4 regions of the Lysinibacillus sp. 10T31 genome follow, and region 2 is predicted to be linked to each of the others. Evidence: riboswitches for the same ligand, from Rfam matches in the RefSeq annotation. Region 2 holds a riboswitch; each other region holds the start of a gene.
The links. A riboswitch is a leader RNA that binds a small molecule or an ion and turns the genes downstream of it on or off. The one in region 2 is predicted to bind S-adenosylmethionine.
Positions count from the first base shown of each region.

Region 1 (3,160 bases), on a different contig from region 2:
TAGCGTTTATCTGTTTTGATCGTAATCATGTCGCCAATCCATTGGATAATAAATACAACTATTAAGATTAATATAGTCGCCATTAAAGTTACATCTGTGCGATTACGTTGGAAACCATCTAAGAATGCTAAGTTTCCTAGACCACCTGCACCGATAATACCTGCCATCGCAGTATAGCCGACAAGTGCTACAGCCGTTACAGTAATACCAGAAATAAGCGCTGGTAACGATTCTGGAATTAATACTTTCCAAATAATCGTTGACGTTTTAGCACCCATTGAACGAGCTGCTTCAATAACACCTTTATCAATTTCGCGTAAGGCAATTAATACCATTCGTGCATAGAATGGGGAAGCTCCAATAATTAAGGCTGGTAAAGCAGCATCTGCGCCACGAATTGTGCCAAGTAAAAATTTCGTAAATGGAATTAATAAGATAATCAATACGATAAATGGAATCGAACGGAAAATGTTAACGATTGATCCTGTTAAAAAGTTCACAATTTTATTGGCCCATAGTTGGTTGGGACTTGATAAAAATAATAAGATTCCAATCACTAATCCAAGTATAAATGTGATGACCGTAGAAATTGTTGTCATATACAATGTTTCATACGTAGCGTCCCACATTTTTTCCCAGTCGACATTCGGAAAAAGACTAGTTAGCATTTGCAATCACCTCCGTTTGTACTTCGACTGTATTTAAGTAGCTAAGTGCAGCAGCAACATTTGCCTCTGAGCCATCAATTTGCACAATAAGTGTACCGTACGCTCCATTTTTCGTTTGCGAAATATTACCATGTACAATACTTACTTCTACATCAAACTGTTTCACAAGATGTGAAATGACAGGCTGCTCTGTTTTTTCTCCTACAAAGATTAGCTTAACAAGTTGTCCATTAGGGTAATTTGCTTTAATTTGTGTCACAGTTTCCTGTGTTTCCTTCGTATCTGTAATTTGAGAAACAAATTTTTTCGTAATGGCTGCTTGTGGAGCTTGGAATACTTGTAATACTTCACCACGTTCTACAATTTCTCCAGCTTCCATAACCGCTACACGATGACAAATTTTACGAATAACGTGCATTTCATGTGTGATTAACACAATCGTTAGACCTAATCGTTCGTTAATATCGACAAGTAGATCAAGGATAGAATCTGTTGTCTCCGGATCGAGTGCGGATGTGGCCTCATCACATAACAATACCTCTGGATTATTAGCAAGTGCACGAGCGATACCTACACGTTGCTTTTGTCCCCCTGATAGTTGTGATGGATATGCTTCTGCGCGTCCTTCCAAGCCAACTAGTGTAATCAATTCTTTCACACGTGCTTCACGTTTTGCCTTTGGAACGCCTGCGATTTCTAGTGGGAAAGCGATGTTTTCTGCAACAGTTCTAGACCAAAGTAAATTGAAATGCTGGAAAATCATACTGACTTTTTGTCTAGCATCCCTGAGCTTCYGCCCCTTTATGGATGAAAATTCCTGATTGTTAACCGTCACCGTACCTGATGTAGGCTTTTCTAAACCGTTTAACAAGCGAATCATTGTACTTTTACCAGCGCCACTATAGCCGATAATGCCAAAAATTTCACCTTTATTAATAGAAAGATTGACGTCTTTGACTGCTGTTAATTCGCCATTCGCGGTTTTGTATTTCTTCGTAATATTTTGAAGATTGATCATAGCGAATTCTCCTTTTCTCATTTCATATCAATTATGCCTCGGTATAATTGCGTCCGGAGGCTTTAGGCCAACAAATGTTTATTGCGCGAAAGCGTAGCGACAGGTACAGGTGTTTGGAAACCCGCTGAAAGAATTAAAAAACCCCTTCACTTATAGACAAGTAGAAGGGGTCACGTAACTTATACGCTAAACCGTTCTCTCATCTGTCAAAGATAAATCTTTGGGTGATTTGGCACCTTTTCACAATTGTGATGGTTGCCGGGCTTCATAGGGCACTTCCCTCCGCCGCTCTTTATAAGAGTTCGATATATTTATTGTTTTTTTAATATATTTGTTACTTTACCATGCGATTAATATTCAGTCAATTAGTTTTTTAACAATTCGTATAAATATGGTACGGATTGAAAGGCATAAACCTTTTCTGTCACTTCTCCGCCTTCACATACGAGTAAACATGGTACACTTTCGATTTTATTATCATAAGCTATTTGCTCTATAAAATTTATATTCGCTTTACCAATCTTTAACTGTGGCAGCAATTGCTCAACAACCATCATCATTTTCGATGCAACTGCACACGTCCCACACATTGGCGTATATAAATAAAAGGCAGCCTTTTCACCGGATTGGACAGCCGCGTCCCACTGCTCTTTTGACCATTCTTCCATCTTTTTTCACGCAACCTTACAAAATATATTCATTATGGATTGAGAAATGTGCACGAAGCAATATCGTCGCTAACACTTTCCTCGGAGTTGTCTCAACTTCCTTATACGTTGGCATCGTACGTAAATGCTCAGCCTCTGGATAATGTCTGTCCATTAATGCCCTTAGCTTATTACCCGATGTATCTGCATCAAAAAATGTATAAAGCTCACAACCCTCATATGGATCGAGTAGCTCTTCTAATTGATGCACACCAATTGTACCATTTGTACAAAGTATTTTTACGTCTTCATTTAAAATAGGTTCGATTTGAAGTTTATCCGATCGGCCTTCGACAATTAAGCATTTTCCATCGAACATCACGCCACCCCCATTTAGACATATCCCTTATAATTCATTATATCAATAAACCTTGTCGTCGATACAGTTAGATACCTATTAATAAGGGAATATACTTGTATTTACCTTACCAGCTATAGTGGCAGGATGGTTGAAGATAATAAAAAACGTCGGTAGTTTCCGACGTTTTTCTATTTCAGGCTTGTCTTATTCAGCAATCATTTCTTCGTATTGCTCAGCTGTCATAAGCTTTTCAATTTCTGAAGCATCAGCAGGCTCTACAACGATCATCCATGCTTTTTCATATGGTGATTCGTTAACGAATTCTGGGCTATCTTCTAAATCTGCATTTACTTCAACTACTGTACCTGAGATTGGTGCGTATAATTCAGAAACTGTTTTAACAGATTCTACGCTACCGAATGGATCATCAGTTTTGATTTCGTCGCCAACTTGTGGAAGTTCAACG
Region 1 is NZ_JBFTHS010000006.1:79,456-82,615, forward strand. It holds gene AC1DCY_RS05255 (methionine ABC transporter permease) at 1-668, opposite strand, end outside; gene AC1DCY_RS05260 (methionine ABC transporter ATP-binding protein) at 658-1,686, opposite strand; SAM riboswitch class I at 1,883-1,987, opposite strand; gene AC1DCY_RS05265 (thioredoxin family protein) at 2,052-2,354, opposite strand; gene AC1DCY_RS05270 (toprim domain-containing protein) at 2,371-2,712, opposite strand; gene gcvH (glycine cleavage system protein GcvH) at 2,899-3,160, opposite strand, start outside.
Region 1: it holds a riboswitch for S-adenosylmethionine, as region 2 does, so the genes downstream of both, AC1DCY_RS05260 (methionine ABC transporter ATP-binding protein) here and AC1DCY_RS17455 (hypothetical protein) in region 2, are expected to answer to the same signal.

Region 2 (3,160 bases):
CGAACTGCGCCATCTACTGTTAACATAGCTTCACCACGAGATGTAGCTTTTTCAGCTAATTGTGGTACTGAAAGTTGAACATTAATGTTACCGCCGTTTAATAATTCCTTCAGTTCGTTTGCAATTTCTACTGAATTCATCGATTAAATACCATCCTTTTTTATAGTATTCCCTTGTGTCTGGGGGAGATTTTCTTAATTTCAAAAATAGTATAACACAATTGCTTAAATAATCTATACTAATTCAGAAATTATTTTTCAGATTTTATTACTTTTCAAGAAAACGACAAAAAGTAAATTAATTCGTTTTGATAATGCTTATTACCCTATTTATTATAAGTGATCACACATTCACTTTCGACACAGCAAAATTGTGTTTTGAAGCTTTTGGCTAACATGAGGTTCGCACAGGATGTGAAGTTTTAGCTTGTTTTTTTATTAGTTGGAGCTTGTCTTCGACTGAAAAGGGGCTACAATCATATTCATCCACCACATGTTCTGTAGCTGACGCTTTGCTTTCGCTACAAAATGTGCTGTAAAGGGTTACACATATGTTAACACATGATGTGAGGTGGAGAGTAGGGATTATTTTGTTTTAATTTACAGCATAATCCAAATCAGTTTCTTGATAAATTCCATACTTTTTTTATATGAATACAATCGATTATGCTTCGGCATAGTTGCGTCCGGAATCGGCTTTGTGCTTAGGCCTGTAGATGTTTTTTGCTTGAAAGCGTAGCGGCAGATTTTTTTGTGCGACAGCGCAGTGCTAACGAAGCGGCAGCGGCAACAGCACGATGTTGGTCTCTCAGTCGTGTGTTGTTGTTGCTGTCGCTTCGCTTTCGCACAGATAAAACCGTGTTGCTGACGCTTCGCTTTCGCACAGATAAAACCGTGTTGCTGACGCTTCGCTTTCGCGCAGATAAATTGCCACAGGACGTGGCGTTCTTAGACTGAGTTCCTCTATTATTTCAGCGGTGTTTGGACACTCGCTGAAAGATTAAAAATATTTGACAACGTTCGACCTTTTACGTATTATGAGATATTGAACGGATACTCTTATCCCGAGCTGGTGGAGGGTCAGGCCCTGTGAAACCCGGCAACCTGCATGAACTATTTCACGACATGCGTTGGTGCCAACCTGATGCAAGGGGGAACCCCTTGAACGATAAGAGTGAAAGGTTACGAAGTCATTATTCCTTTCCTCATGTTAAGTAAGCGTGAGAAAAGGATTTTTTTATTGTTAAAAACGAATTAAAGGTAAGTATATAGTCCTTTCCTTATTATAATGACGGATCTTTCGAAATCCTCGTGTTAAAAGCAGCAGCTGTTTATTTCTGCGTAAGTGCAACGACAGCAACAGTTGTTTTGATTGTGCGAAAGCGTAGTGCAAACGTAGCGACAGCAACAGTTGTTTTTATTGTGCGAAAGCGTAGTGCAAACGTAGCGACAGCAACAGTTGTTTTTATTGTGCGAAAGCGTAGTGCAAACGTAGCGAAAGCAACAGTTGGTTTTATTGTGAGAAAGCGTAGTGCAAACGTAGCGACAGCAACAACGGCTTGGGAGTTCAATCCTTAGGGTGAACTTGACATGGGTAATGAGTACCGTATTAATTCGCAAATATTATTTGTAAAAGTAATAGGAGGAAAATCAAATGACAAACCGTCGACTGTTTACATCAGAGAGTGTAACAGAAGGACATCCAGACAAAATTTGTGACCAAATCTCGGATGCCATTTTAGATGCTATTTTAGCAGAAGATCCAAATGCGCGTGTAGCGTGTGAAACAACAGTAACAACAGGCTTAGCATTAGTAGCAGGAGAAATTACTACTTCTACTTATGTAGATATTAAAGGTATCGTTCGTGATACTGTAGCAGAAATCGGTTATACACGTGGGAAATACGGCTTTGATGCTGAAAACCTAGCAGTACTTGTTGCTATTGGCGAGCAATCACCTGATATTGCTCAAGGTGTAGACCAAGCATTAGAGGCGCGTGAAGGCTCTATGACAGACGCTGACATTGAAGCAATTGGTGCAGGTGACCAAGGTTTAATGTTCGGTTATGCATGTAACGAAACGCCAGAGCTTATGCCATTACCAATTAGTTTAGCGCATAAATTAGCTCGTCGTTTAACGGAAGTACGTAAATCTGGTGAACTAGCATATTTACGTCCAGATGGAAAAACGCAAGTAACGGTTGAATATGATGAAAACAATGTACCAGTACGCGTTGATACGATTGTAATTTCAACACAGCATGATGAAGAAGCTACACTTGAGCAAATTCAAGCAGACTTAAAAGAATTCGTTATTGCTCCAGTTGTTCCAAGTGAATTACTAGATGCCGATACTAAATATTTCATCAACCCAACTGGCCGATTCGTAATTGGTGGTCCTAAAGGGGATGCTGGTCTAACTGGACGTAAAATCATCGTTGATACATACGGTGGCTATGCACGTCATGGTGGAGGTGCTTTCTCAGGTAAGGATGCAACTAAGGTAGACCGTTCAGCGGCATATGCAGCACGCTATGTGGCAAAAAATATCGTAGCAGCTGGTTTAGCAGATCGAGCTGAAGTACAACTAGCTTATGCGATTGGTGTTGCTCAACCTGTATCTATTGCTGTTGATACATTTGGGACAGGAAAAGTTACAGAAAGTGAAATTGTAAAATGGGTACGCGAGCTATTTGATCTACGCCCAGCGGGGATTATTAAAATGCTTAACCTGCGTCGTCCTATCTATAAGCAAACTGCAGCATATGGTCACTTCGGTCGTACTGATTTAAATGTACCGTGGGAACAAACAGACAAAGCTGATGCATTAAAAGAAAAAGCAGGTTTATAAACTATTCAGCTAAAGTGATAAAGTAGCTAGGAAAATATTTTAAAATACTATATTACTGAAAGGGGCTCAAAAAATTTAAAAGCCCCTTTCGCTGTTTTTTTAACGAAAAAAAATAAGCTCCTAATCCTAATCATGGATGGCTCGGTTGCCCAAGCAGACGTGGAGCTGCTTTGATTTAGTTGAAATAGCTATTAATTTTTTGGTTGAAGAGATTTATAGTATTGACCTTTCTCTACATATTCACGTATGATGCGTTCCATATCTTCTTTATCTTCTTCATTTAATTCTCTTACAACCTTTGCAGGACGGC
Region 2 is NZ_JBFTHS010000030.1:37,204-40,363, reverse strand. It holds gene pckA (phosphoenolpyruvate carboxykinase (ATP)) at 1-140, opposite strand, end outside; gene AC1DCY_RS17460 (hypothetical protein) at 808-933, opposite strand; SAM riboswitch class I at 1,056-1,174, shown strand; gene AC1DCY_RS17455 (hypothetical protein) at 1,311-1,577, shown strand; gene metK (methionine adenosyltransferase) at 1,654-2,850, shown strand; gene AC1DCY_RS17445 (gamma carbonic anhydrase) at 3,042-3,160, opposite strand, start outside.

Region 3 (3,160 bases), on a different contig from region 2:
TCTCAAAATGCAAGTACTAGTAATAACGATAGTTCTACTCAGAGTGATAGTAGCAGTAATGGCGGAAATGCTTCTCAAAATGCAAATAATAGTAATAACAATAATTGTTCTCAAAATGAAAGTAGCAGCAATTCCGGCAATACTTCTCAAAGTACAAGTAGTAGTTATAACGATAATTCTTCACAGAGTGAAAGTAGTAGCAATGCCGGTAATACTTCTCAAAATGTAAGTAATAGTAATAACGATAGTTTTACTCAAAATGAAAGTAGAGATAATACCGGAAATGCTTCTCAAAGTACAAGTAGTAGTAATAACGATAATTCTACTCAAAGTGACAGTAGTAGCAATGCCGGTAATACTTCTCAAAATGCAAGTAATAGTAATAACAATAATTGTACTCAAAATGAAAGTAGCAACAATGCCGGAAATACTTCTCAAAATGAAAGTAATAGTAATTACAATAACTCTACTCAAAATGAAAATAGCAACATTAATGATAACTCTACTCAAAATGAAAGTAACAACATTAACGATAACTCTACTCAAAATGAAAGTAACAACAATGCCGGAAATGCTTCTCAAAGTAAAAGTACTAGTAATAACGATAATTCTACTCAGAGTGATAATAACAGCAATACTACACAAAATGATAGCGATTCCGGCAATACTCCAAACATTGATAAAAATAAAAATTCATCAGAAAATTAACAGCATAATGGCTTAAAAAAAGATGACCCTGAAAAATCAAGGTCATCATTTTTCTTTATAAATGTTATTAAGCAGTTTTAAATATGATATTCAATTTGATCAACGAAATCCCATTCGTATGGTGTTTCTTGGTAAACATAGTAGTTCAACCAATTCGAGAATAATAAATGTGTATGGGCACGCCACGTATTTATCGGTTCATTTGCTGGATTATCATGTGGGAAGTAATTGACTGGTACCTCAATATCTAATCCTTTCGCAACATCACGACTATACTCATCAGCTAAAGTAGTCGCATCATATTCCAGATGGCCAGTAATCATAATGTTTTTATTATCCTTAGATTGCACTATGAAAACACCAGCATCTTCTGAAAAAGATAGTAATCGTAAATCAGGATGGTTAAGTACTTCATCAATTGATACGGATGTATAACGTGAATGTGGTGCTGTAAATGAATCGCTAAAGCCACGTACTAAATCCACTGTTAAATCCGTAATGACATGAGAATATACACCTGAGCATTTAGCTGGAAGCGCAACTTTACCGATACCGTAATGATGGTATAACGCTGCCTGAGCACCCCAACATATATGTAAAACAGATGTTACGTTTGCCTTGGACCAATCCATAATTTCTGAAATTTCCTGCCAGTAGTTTACGTCTTCAAATGCCATTTTCTCTACTGGTGCACCCGTAATAATCATGCCGTCATAGCGGCGATGACGAATTTGATTGAAGGTCGTGTAAAATAACTGTAAATGTGATTTACTAACATTTTTCGATTCATGCGTAGCTGTATTTAAAAAGGTAATATTTACTTGTAACGGTGTATTACCTAATAAACGTAGTAATTGCAGCTCCGTTTTTTCTTTTTCCGGCATTAAATTAAAAATTAATATATTTAACGGACGGATTTGTTGTGTTTTTGCTCTATCCTCTTCCATTACGAAGATTTTTTCCTCACGTAAATGTTCTCCAGCTGGTAAGTTTTTCGGAATATTAATTGGCATCTTGCATTCCCCTCTCTTTTGTTTCTCTCTGTTAAAATCAATCAATGCACGGGCCCTGTGTAAAGCTCAAATATCAAACGATAAAATTAAAAAATCCCCCTCATTCCATATGAGATAGAATGAGAAGGATTTTTCCACGTTCACTCTTATCTCTCAAAGGACAAATCCTTTGCTGGAATTAGCACCTTTCTAACTTTTGTTAGAGGTTGCTGAAGCGTCATCGGGCCAAATCCCTCAACTTCTCATGATAAGATTATTTAATTAAAAAGAATTGTAACATGAACAATTAAGAATATCAATAATACATAGAATATTTTGTTATTAATCATGCATGTCATTATGTTTGGGAGTAATACATTTACTTGTTAGTTTATTCCACTTCTTATAAAGTCTATGTAATTTTGATTATAACTCATACTTCTGAAAAAAAGAAGTGTATAGCATTTACAAATAAAAAAGCCACCTATCAAAAGAGAGTACCCTGTCATTCTTCAATTCCTTTTGCTCTAATGTCAATCATCTTTAATGCAATATCAGAAGCTAAAACTGTATTAGCCTTAATAATTTCTAAGTCATAATCATTAGGTTCATCTATATACTTTTTAAGTGCTTGAAACCTTATATCTTGGTATTTTTTCAGTTCCTCAAATAGGTATGCAATCTTTTTATCTCCTTCAGTAATAGTATTTAATTTGATACTATTCATACTTTCTTCAACTGATTCACCAGTTTCGAGTAACTCTTTCATTTGATAATCCTCTAATGGTAAATTGGAAGTGCCTAACAAATATTCAATCAAGTTTTCTTGATGCTCAACCAAGATGATATTGAAATCTTTCATAATTATATCAACTTCTGCACTTAAATCATTTTTAGGTTGTGGGTCAATAACCTCTTCTTCCATTTCTTTTTGTGCTACTTCAATTTTCTCATTAGGTTCAGTTTCTGATACATTATTAACATCACCCTTCACAGATTCATCCTTAACACATGCTGATAGAATCATTATAATTCCAATAATTAGAGATAACCATTTAATTTTCCTCACTTCACAACACTCCTATTTTCACTAGTTACAGTTATATATTACCAATGATATAATTGTAAGGGAATACCTATTTTTTATAGACGTGTGAAAATTGATTTATTTAAGAAGTAATATTACAAACAAAAAAGGCGTACCCAAAAGTACACCCTACTAATTATTCTTTTTAATATAATTAACGAACATGTCCACTATCATATCTTCTATATTCTTTCTATTCTCTTCTGCTTCCTTTAATTCTCCTTCTGTTACAGGCGTTTTGTAAACAATCTCCTTTACTGTTGGAATGATTTTAACTTTGCTATCTCCGAACTGCTTCATTTTCTTACTCATCAACACGCCTCATTTCTTAACCTAAAATTACCTATTTATGATATTTATGAGAGAACTAATT
Region 3 is NZ_JBFTHS010000005.1:55,963-59,122, reverse strand. It holds gene AC1DCY_RS04420 (GerAB/ArcD/ProY family transporter) at 1-708, shown strand, start outside; gene metA (homoserine O-acetyltransferase MetA) at 786-1,721, opposite strand; SAM riboswitch class I at 1,865-1,975, opposite strand; gene AC1DCY_RS04410 (hypothetical protein) at 2,206-2,769, opposite strand; gene AC1DCY_RS04405 (hypothetical protein) at 2,920-3,099, opposite strand.
Region 3: it holds a riboswitch for S-adenosylmethionine, as region 2 does, so the genes downstream of both, metA (homoserine O-acetyltransferase MetA) here and AC1DCY_RS17455 (hypothetical protein) in region 2, are expected to answer to the same signal.

Region 4 (3,160 bases), on a different contig from region 2:
TATTTCATATATTTACACAAATAATGAGCTACATGCCATCCCAGCAGACTCAACATTCGGAATTCCTATGAGCTTACAATCTCTTGAGGAAAGCACGCTTGTATCAGAGGAAGGTAAAAAAGAAGCATTAAAGGATTTAACAATGCCAAATGAAAGATTTACAAAGGAAAGCTCGATTGGGGAATTTTTAACGTATTATTTAGGCGAGGAGCTTGTTCAAAACCAAATAGCGCCTGTACTTGCAGGTGTATATTCTGGAGATTTAAATCAACTTTCAATTGCTTCTACTTTACCGTACTTAATCGATTACAAAAACGATTACGGTAGTATTATTAAAGGCTTCGATGCAAACAGGGAACAATTTGTGAAAGCCGCCAATAAAAAATTTATTTCATTTAAAAATGGTTTATCTTCACTAATTGATCGACTTGAAGAAACGTTAACGGATGTAGAAATTATAAAAGGGATTGCCACTACTAGTGTTAAAAAGCAGGAGAATCTATACGCTGTTACGTTAGCAAACGGTAAAATGATTGAAGCGAATCATGTTGTATTGGCACTGCCAAATGAAGCGGTACAAAGCTTATTGCAGGATGAATCTTTGAACTGTTATTTTGAACAATTTAATACTGCATCCGCCATTACGATTTATTTAGGATTTGATGTACCCGATAATAGATTACCAGCAGATGGAACAGGCTATATTGTGTCACATAATTCGGATGTTATATGTAATGCAGCAACGTGGACAAGTCGCAAGTGGAAACACACCTCAGCAGAAGGGAAATTACTGGTGCGACTTTTTTATAAGAGCATTAACCCTGAGTATGAGAGATTGCGTATGATGACAGATGAAGAGTTAGCAGCTGTTGCTCTAGAGGATGTAAGAAAAAGCTTGGGGATTGAGGAAAAACCAACTGTTGTTGACGTAACAAAATGGATCGACCAGATGCCGAAGTACGACTTGGCACATCGTGAAGCGTTGCAAGGTCTCTTACGAGAGCTCGAGAAAAACTATCCAAATTTATCAATAGCGGGATGCTCTTATTTTGGAGTAGGCATAGGTGCATGTATTCAAAATGGTAAAAAAATTGGTCAGGAGCTTGTAGAAAAGCTATCGTAATTGTTTGATATAAATCAAAATATTATAAATTTCGTAAAAATTATCCTTCGTTCAGTGAAATAGTCTTGACTCTATCGTTCGTAAACGATATGATTCTTTTAATTATTTAAAAAATTCATACTAAATTCTTATCAAGAGAAGCAGAGGGACTGGCCCTATGAAGCTTCAGCAACCAACTTATTGTCAGGTGCTAAATCCAGAAGACCGTGTGTCGAAGATGAGAAGGAAAACAATTACGAAACGTAAAAGCCTTCTTTTTTTATGAAAGAAGGCTTTTTTATTTTAACTTCTTTCAGCTGAAAGAAGTTAAAGCCTCCGGCGTATGTCACGGAATCGGAAAGGAGTTCTTAGAGGATGTTAGCCTAAAAATCATCGCATCCATGTGATAACGGCTAACTGACCTGCATCGGTAAAAATGCCACGTCCTGTGGCATTACCGAAATGACCGACATCGTGGCCCTCGTGCAGGCCTAAGCACAAAGCCGATTCCGGACGCAATTATTGCGAGGCATAATTGATAGAAAAAGGAAGAGAGGTTAGTTTTATGGGATTGCTTGAAAGGTTAAAAACGCATGTTCTTACAGCAGATGGTGCAATTGGTACGGTTTTATACGGCTATGGCTTGGAGTACTGTCATGAGGAAATGAATGTACAGAGACCTGAATTAATTGAAAAGATTCATAGAGAATATATTGCAGCTGGTGCTGATATTATTCAGACGAATACTTACGGGGCTAATGCCATAAAATTAGCCCGCTATGGATTGGAATCTCGTGTACAGCAATTTAATGAAGCCGCTATAACAATTGCAAAACGAGCAGCGGCAGATGGTGGACAATTTGTTTTAGGTACTATTGGGGGGATCCGTGGCATTCGTAAAAGTGACGCAACGTTAGAGGAAATTTTAGCAACCGTTGATGAGCAGGCAACTGTTTTACTGGCAGGAAATCCAGATGGTCTTTTACTTGAAACTTATTATGATTTTGAAGAGCTAGCAGCGACTTTAACAATGCTACGAGCTAAAACGAAATTACCGATTATTGCTCAAGTTTCTATGCACGAACCCGGAATTTTGCAAAATGGAATGAGCTTAAATAACGCCTTACATAAACTTGAATCGTTAGGTGCTGATATCGTAGGTGTTAACTGCCGCTTAGGCCCTCACCATACTATACAAGCATTTGAAGGTGTAGAGCTTCCTGAGAAGGCATTTATGTCAGCGTATCCGAACGCCTCTCTTCTTGATTTGGAGGATGGGCGTGTCGTTTATGAGTCGGAGGCAGATTATTTTGGTCGAGCAGCTGTAGAGCTTCGTGATCAGGGGGTACGTTTAATTGGTGGCTGTTGTGGTACGACACCAAAGCATATTGCTGCAGCGAAAAAGTACTTAGAGGAGCTATCCCCGGTTGAGGAAAAGTATGCAAAGCCAGAAAAAGTAGAGATTGTCCGTGAGGCAGAGCCAGCAAATTATGAGCCATTACATGAAAAAGTAAAACGTGAACGCTCAGTTATTGTAGAGTTAGATACACCAAGACATTTAGAAATTGAAGGCTTTATTGAAGGAGCAAAAAAAATATATGAAGCGGGCGCGGATGTAGTCATGATGGCAGATAATTCACTCGCTTCTCCAAGGATTAGTAATGTCGCAATGGGAGCCTTGCTGAAAGAAACACACGGGGTACGCCCGTTGACACATATAACATGCCGAGATCGTAATTTAATTGGTCTTCAATCACATTTAATGGGATTAAATGCACTAGGGATTCATGATATTTTAGCAGTTACTGGAGATCCGACAAAGGTAGGCGATTTCCCAGGAGCAACTAGCGTTTACGACGTATCTTCTATGGAGCTAATCCAATTAATAAAACAGTTAAATGAAGGTGTATCGTTCTCAGGGAAACCACTTCGTAAAAAGGCAAATTTCTCTGTAGCGGCTGCGTTTAATCCCAATGTACGTGTACTAGATAGAGCTGTCTCTCGATTAGAAAAGAAAATTGAACATGGGGCAGATTATTTTATTTCACAGCCTGTTTA
Region 4 is NZ_JBFTHS010000023.1:48,259-51,418, forward strand. It holds gene AC1DCY_RS14900 (protoporphyrinogen oxidase) at 1-1,123, shown strand, start outside; SAM riboswitch class I at 1,249-1,347, shown strand; gene AC1DCY_RS14905 (bifunctional homocysteine S-methyltransferase/methylenetetrahydrofolate reductase) at 1,668-3,160, shown strand, end outside.
Region 4: it holds a riboswitch for S-adenosylmethionine, as region 2 does, so the genes downstream of both, AC1DCY_RS14905 (bifunctional homocysteine S-methyltransferase/methylenetetrahydrofolate reductase) here and AC1DCY_RS17455 (hypothetical protein) in region 2, are expected to answer to the same signal.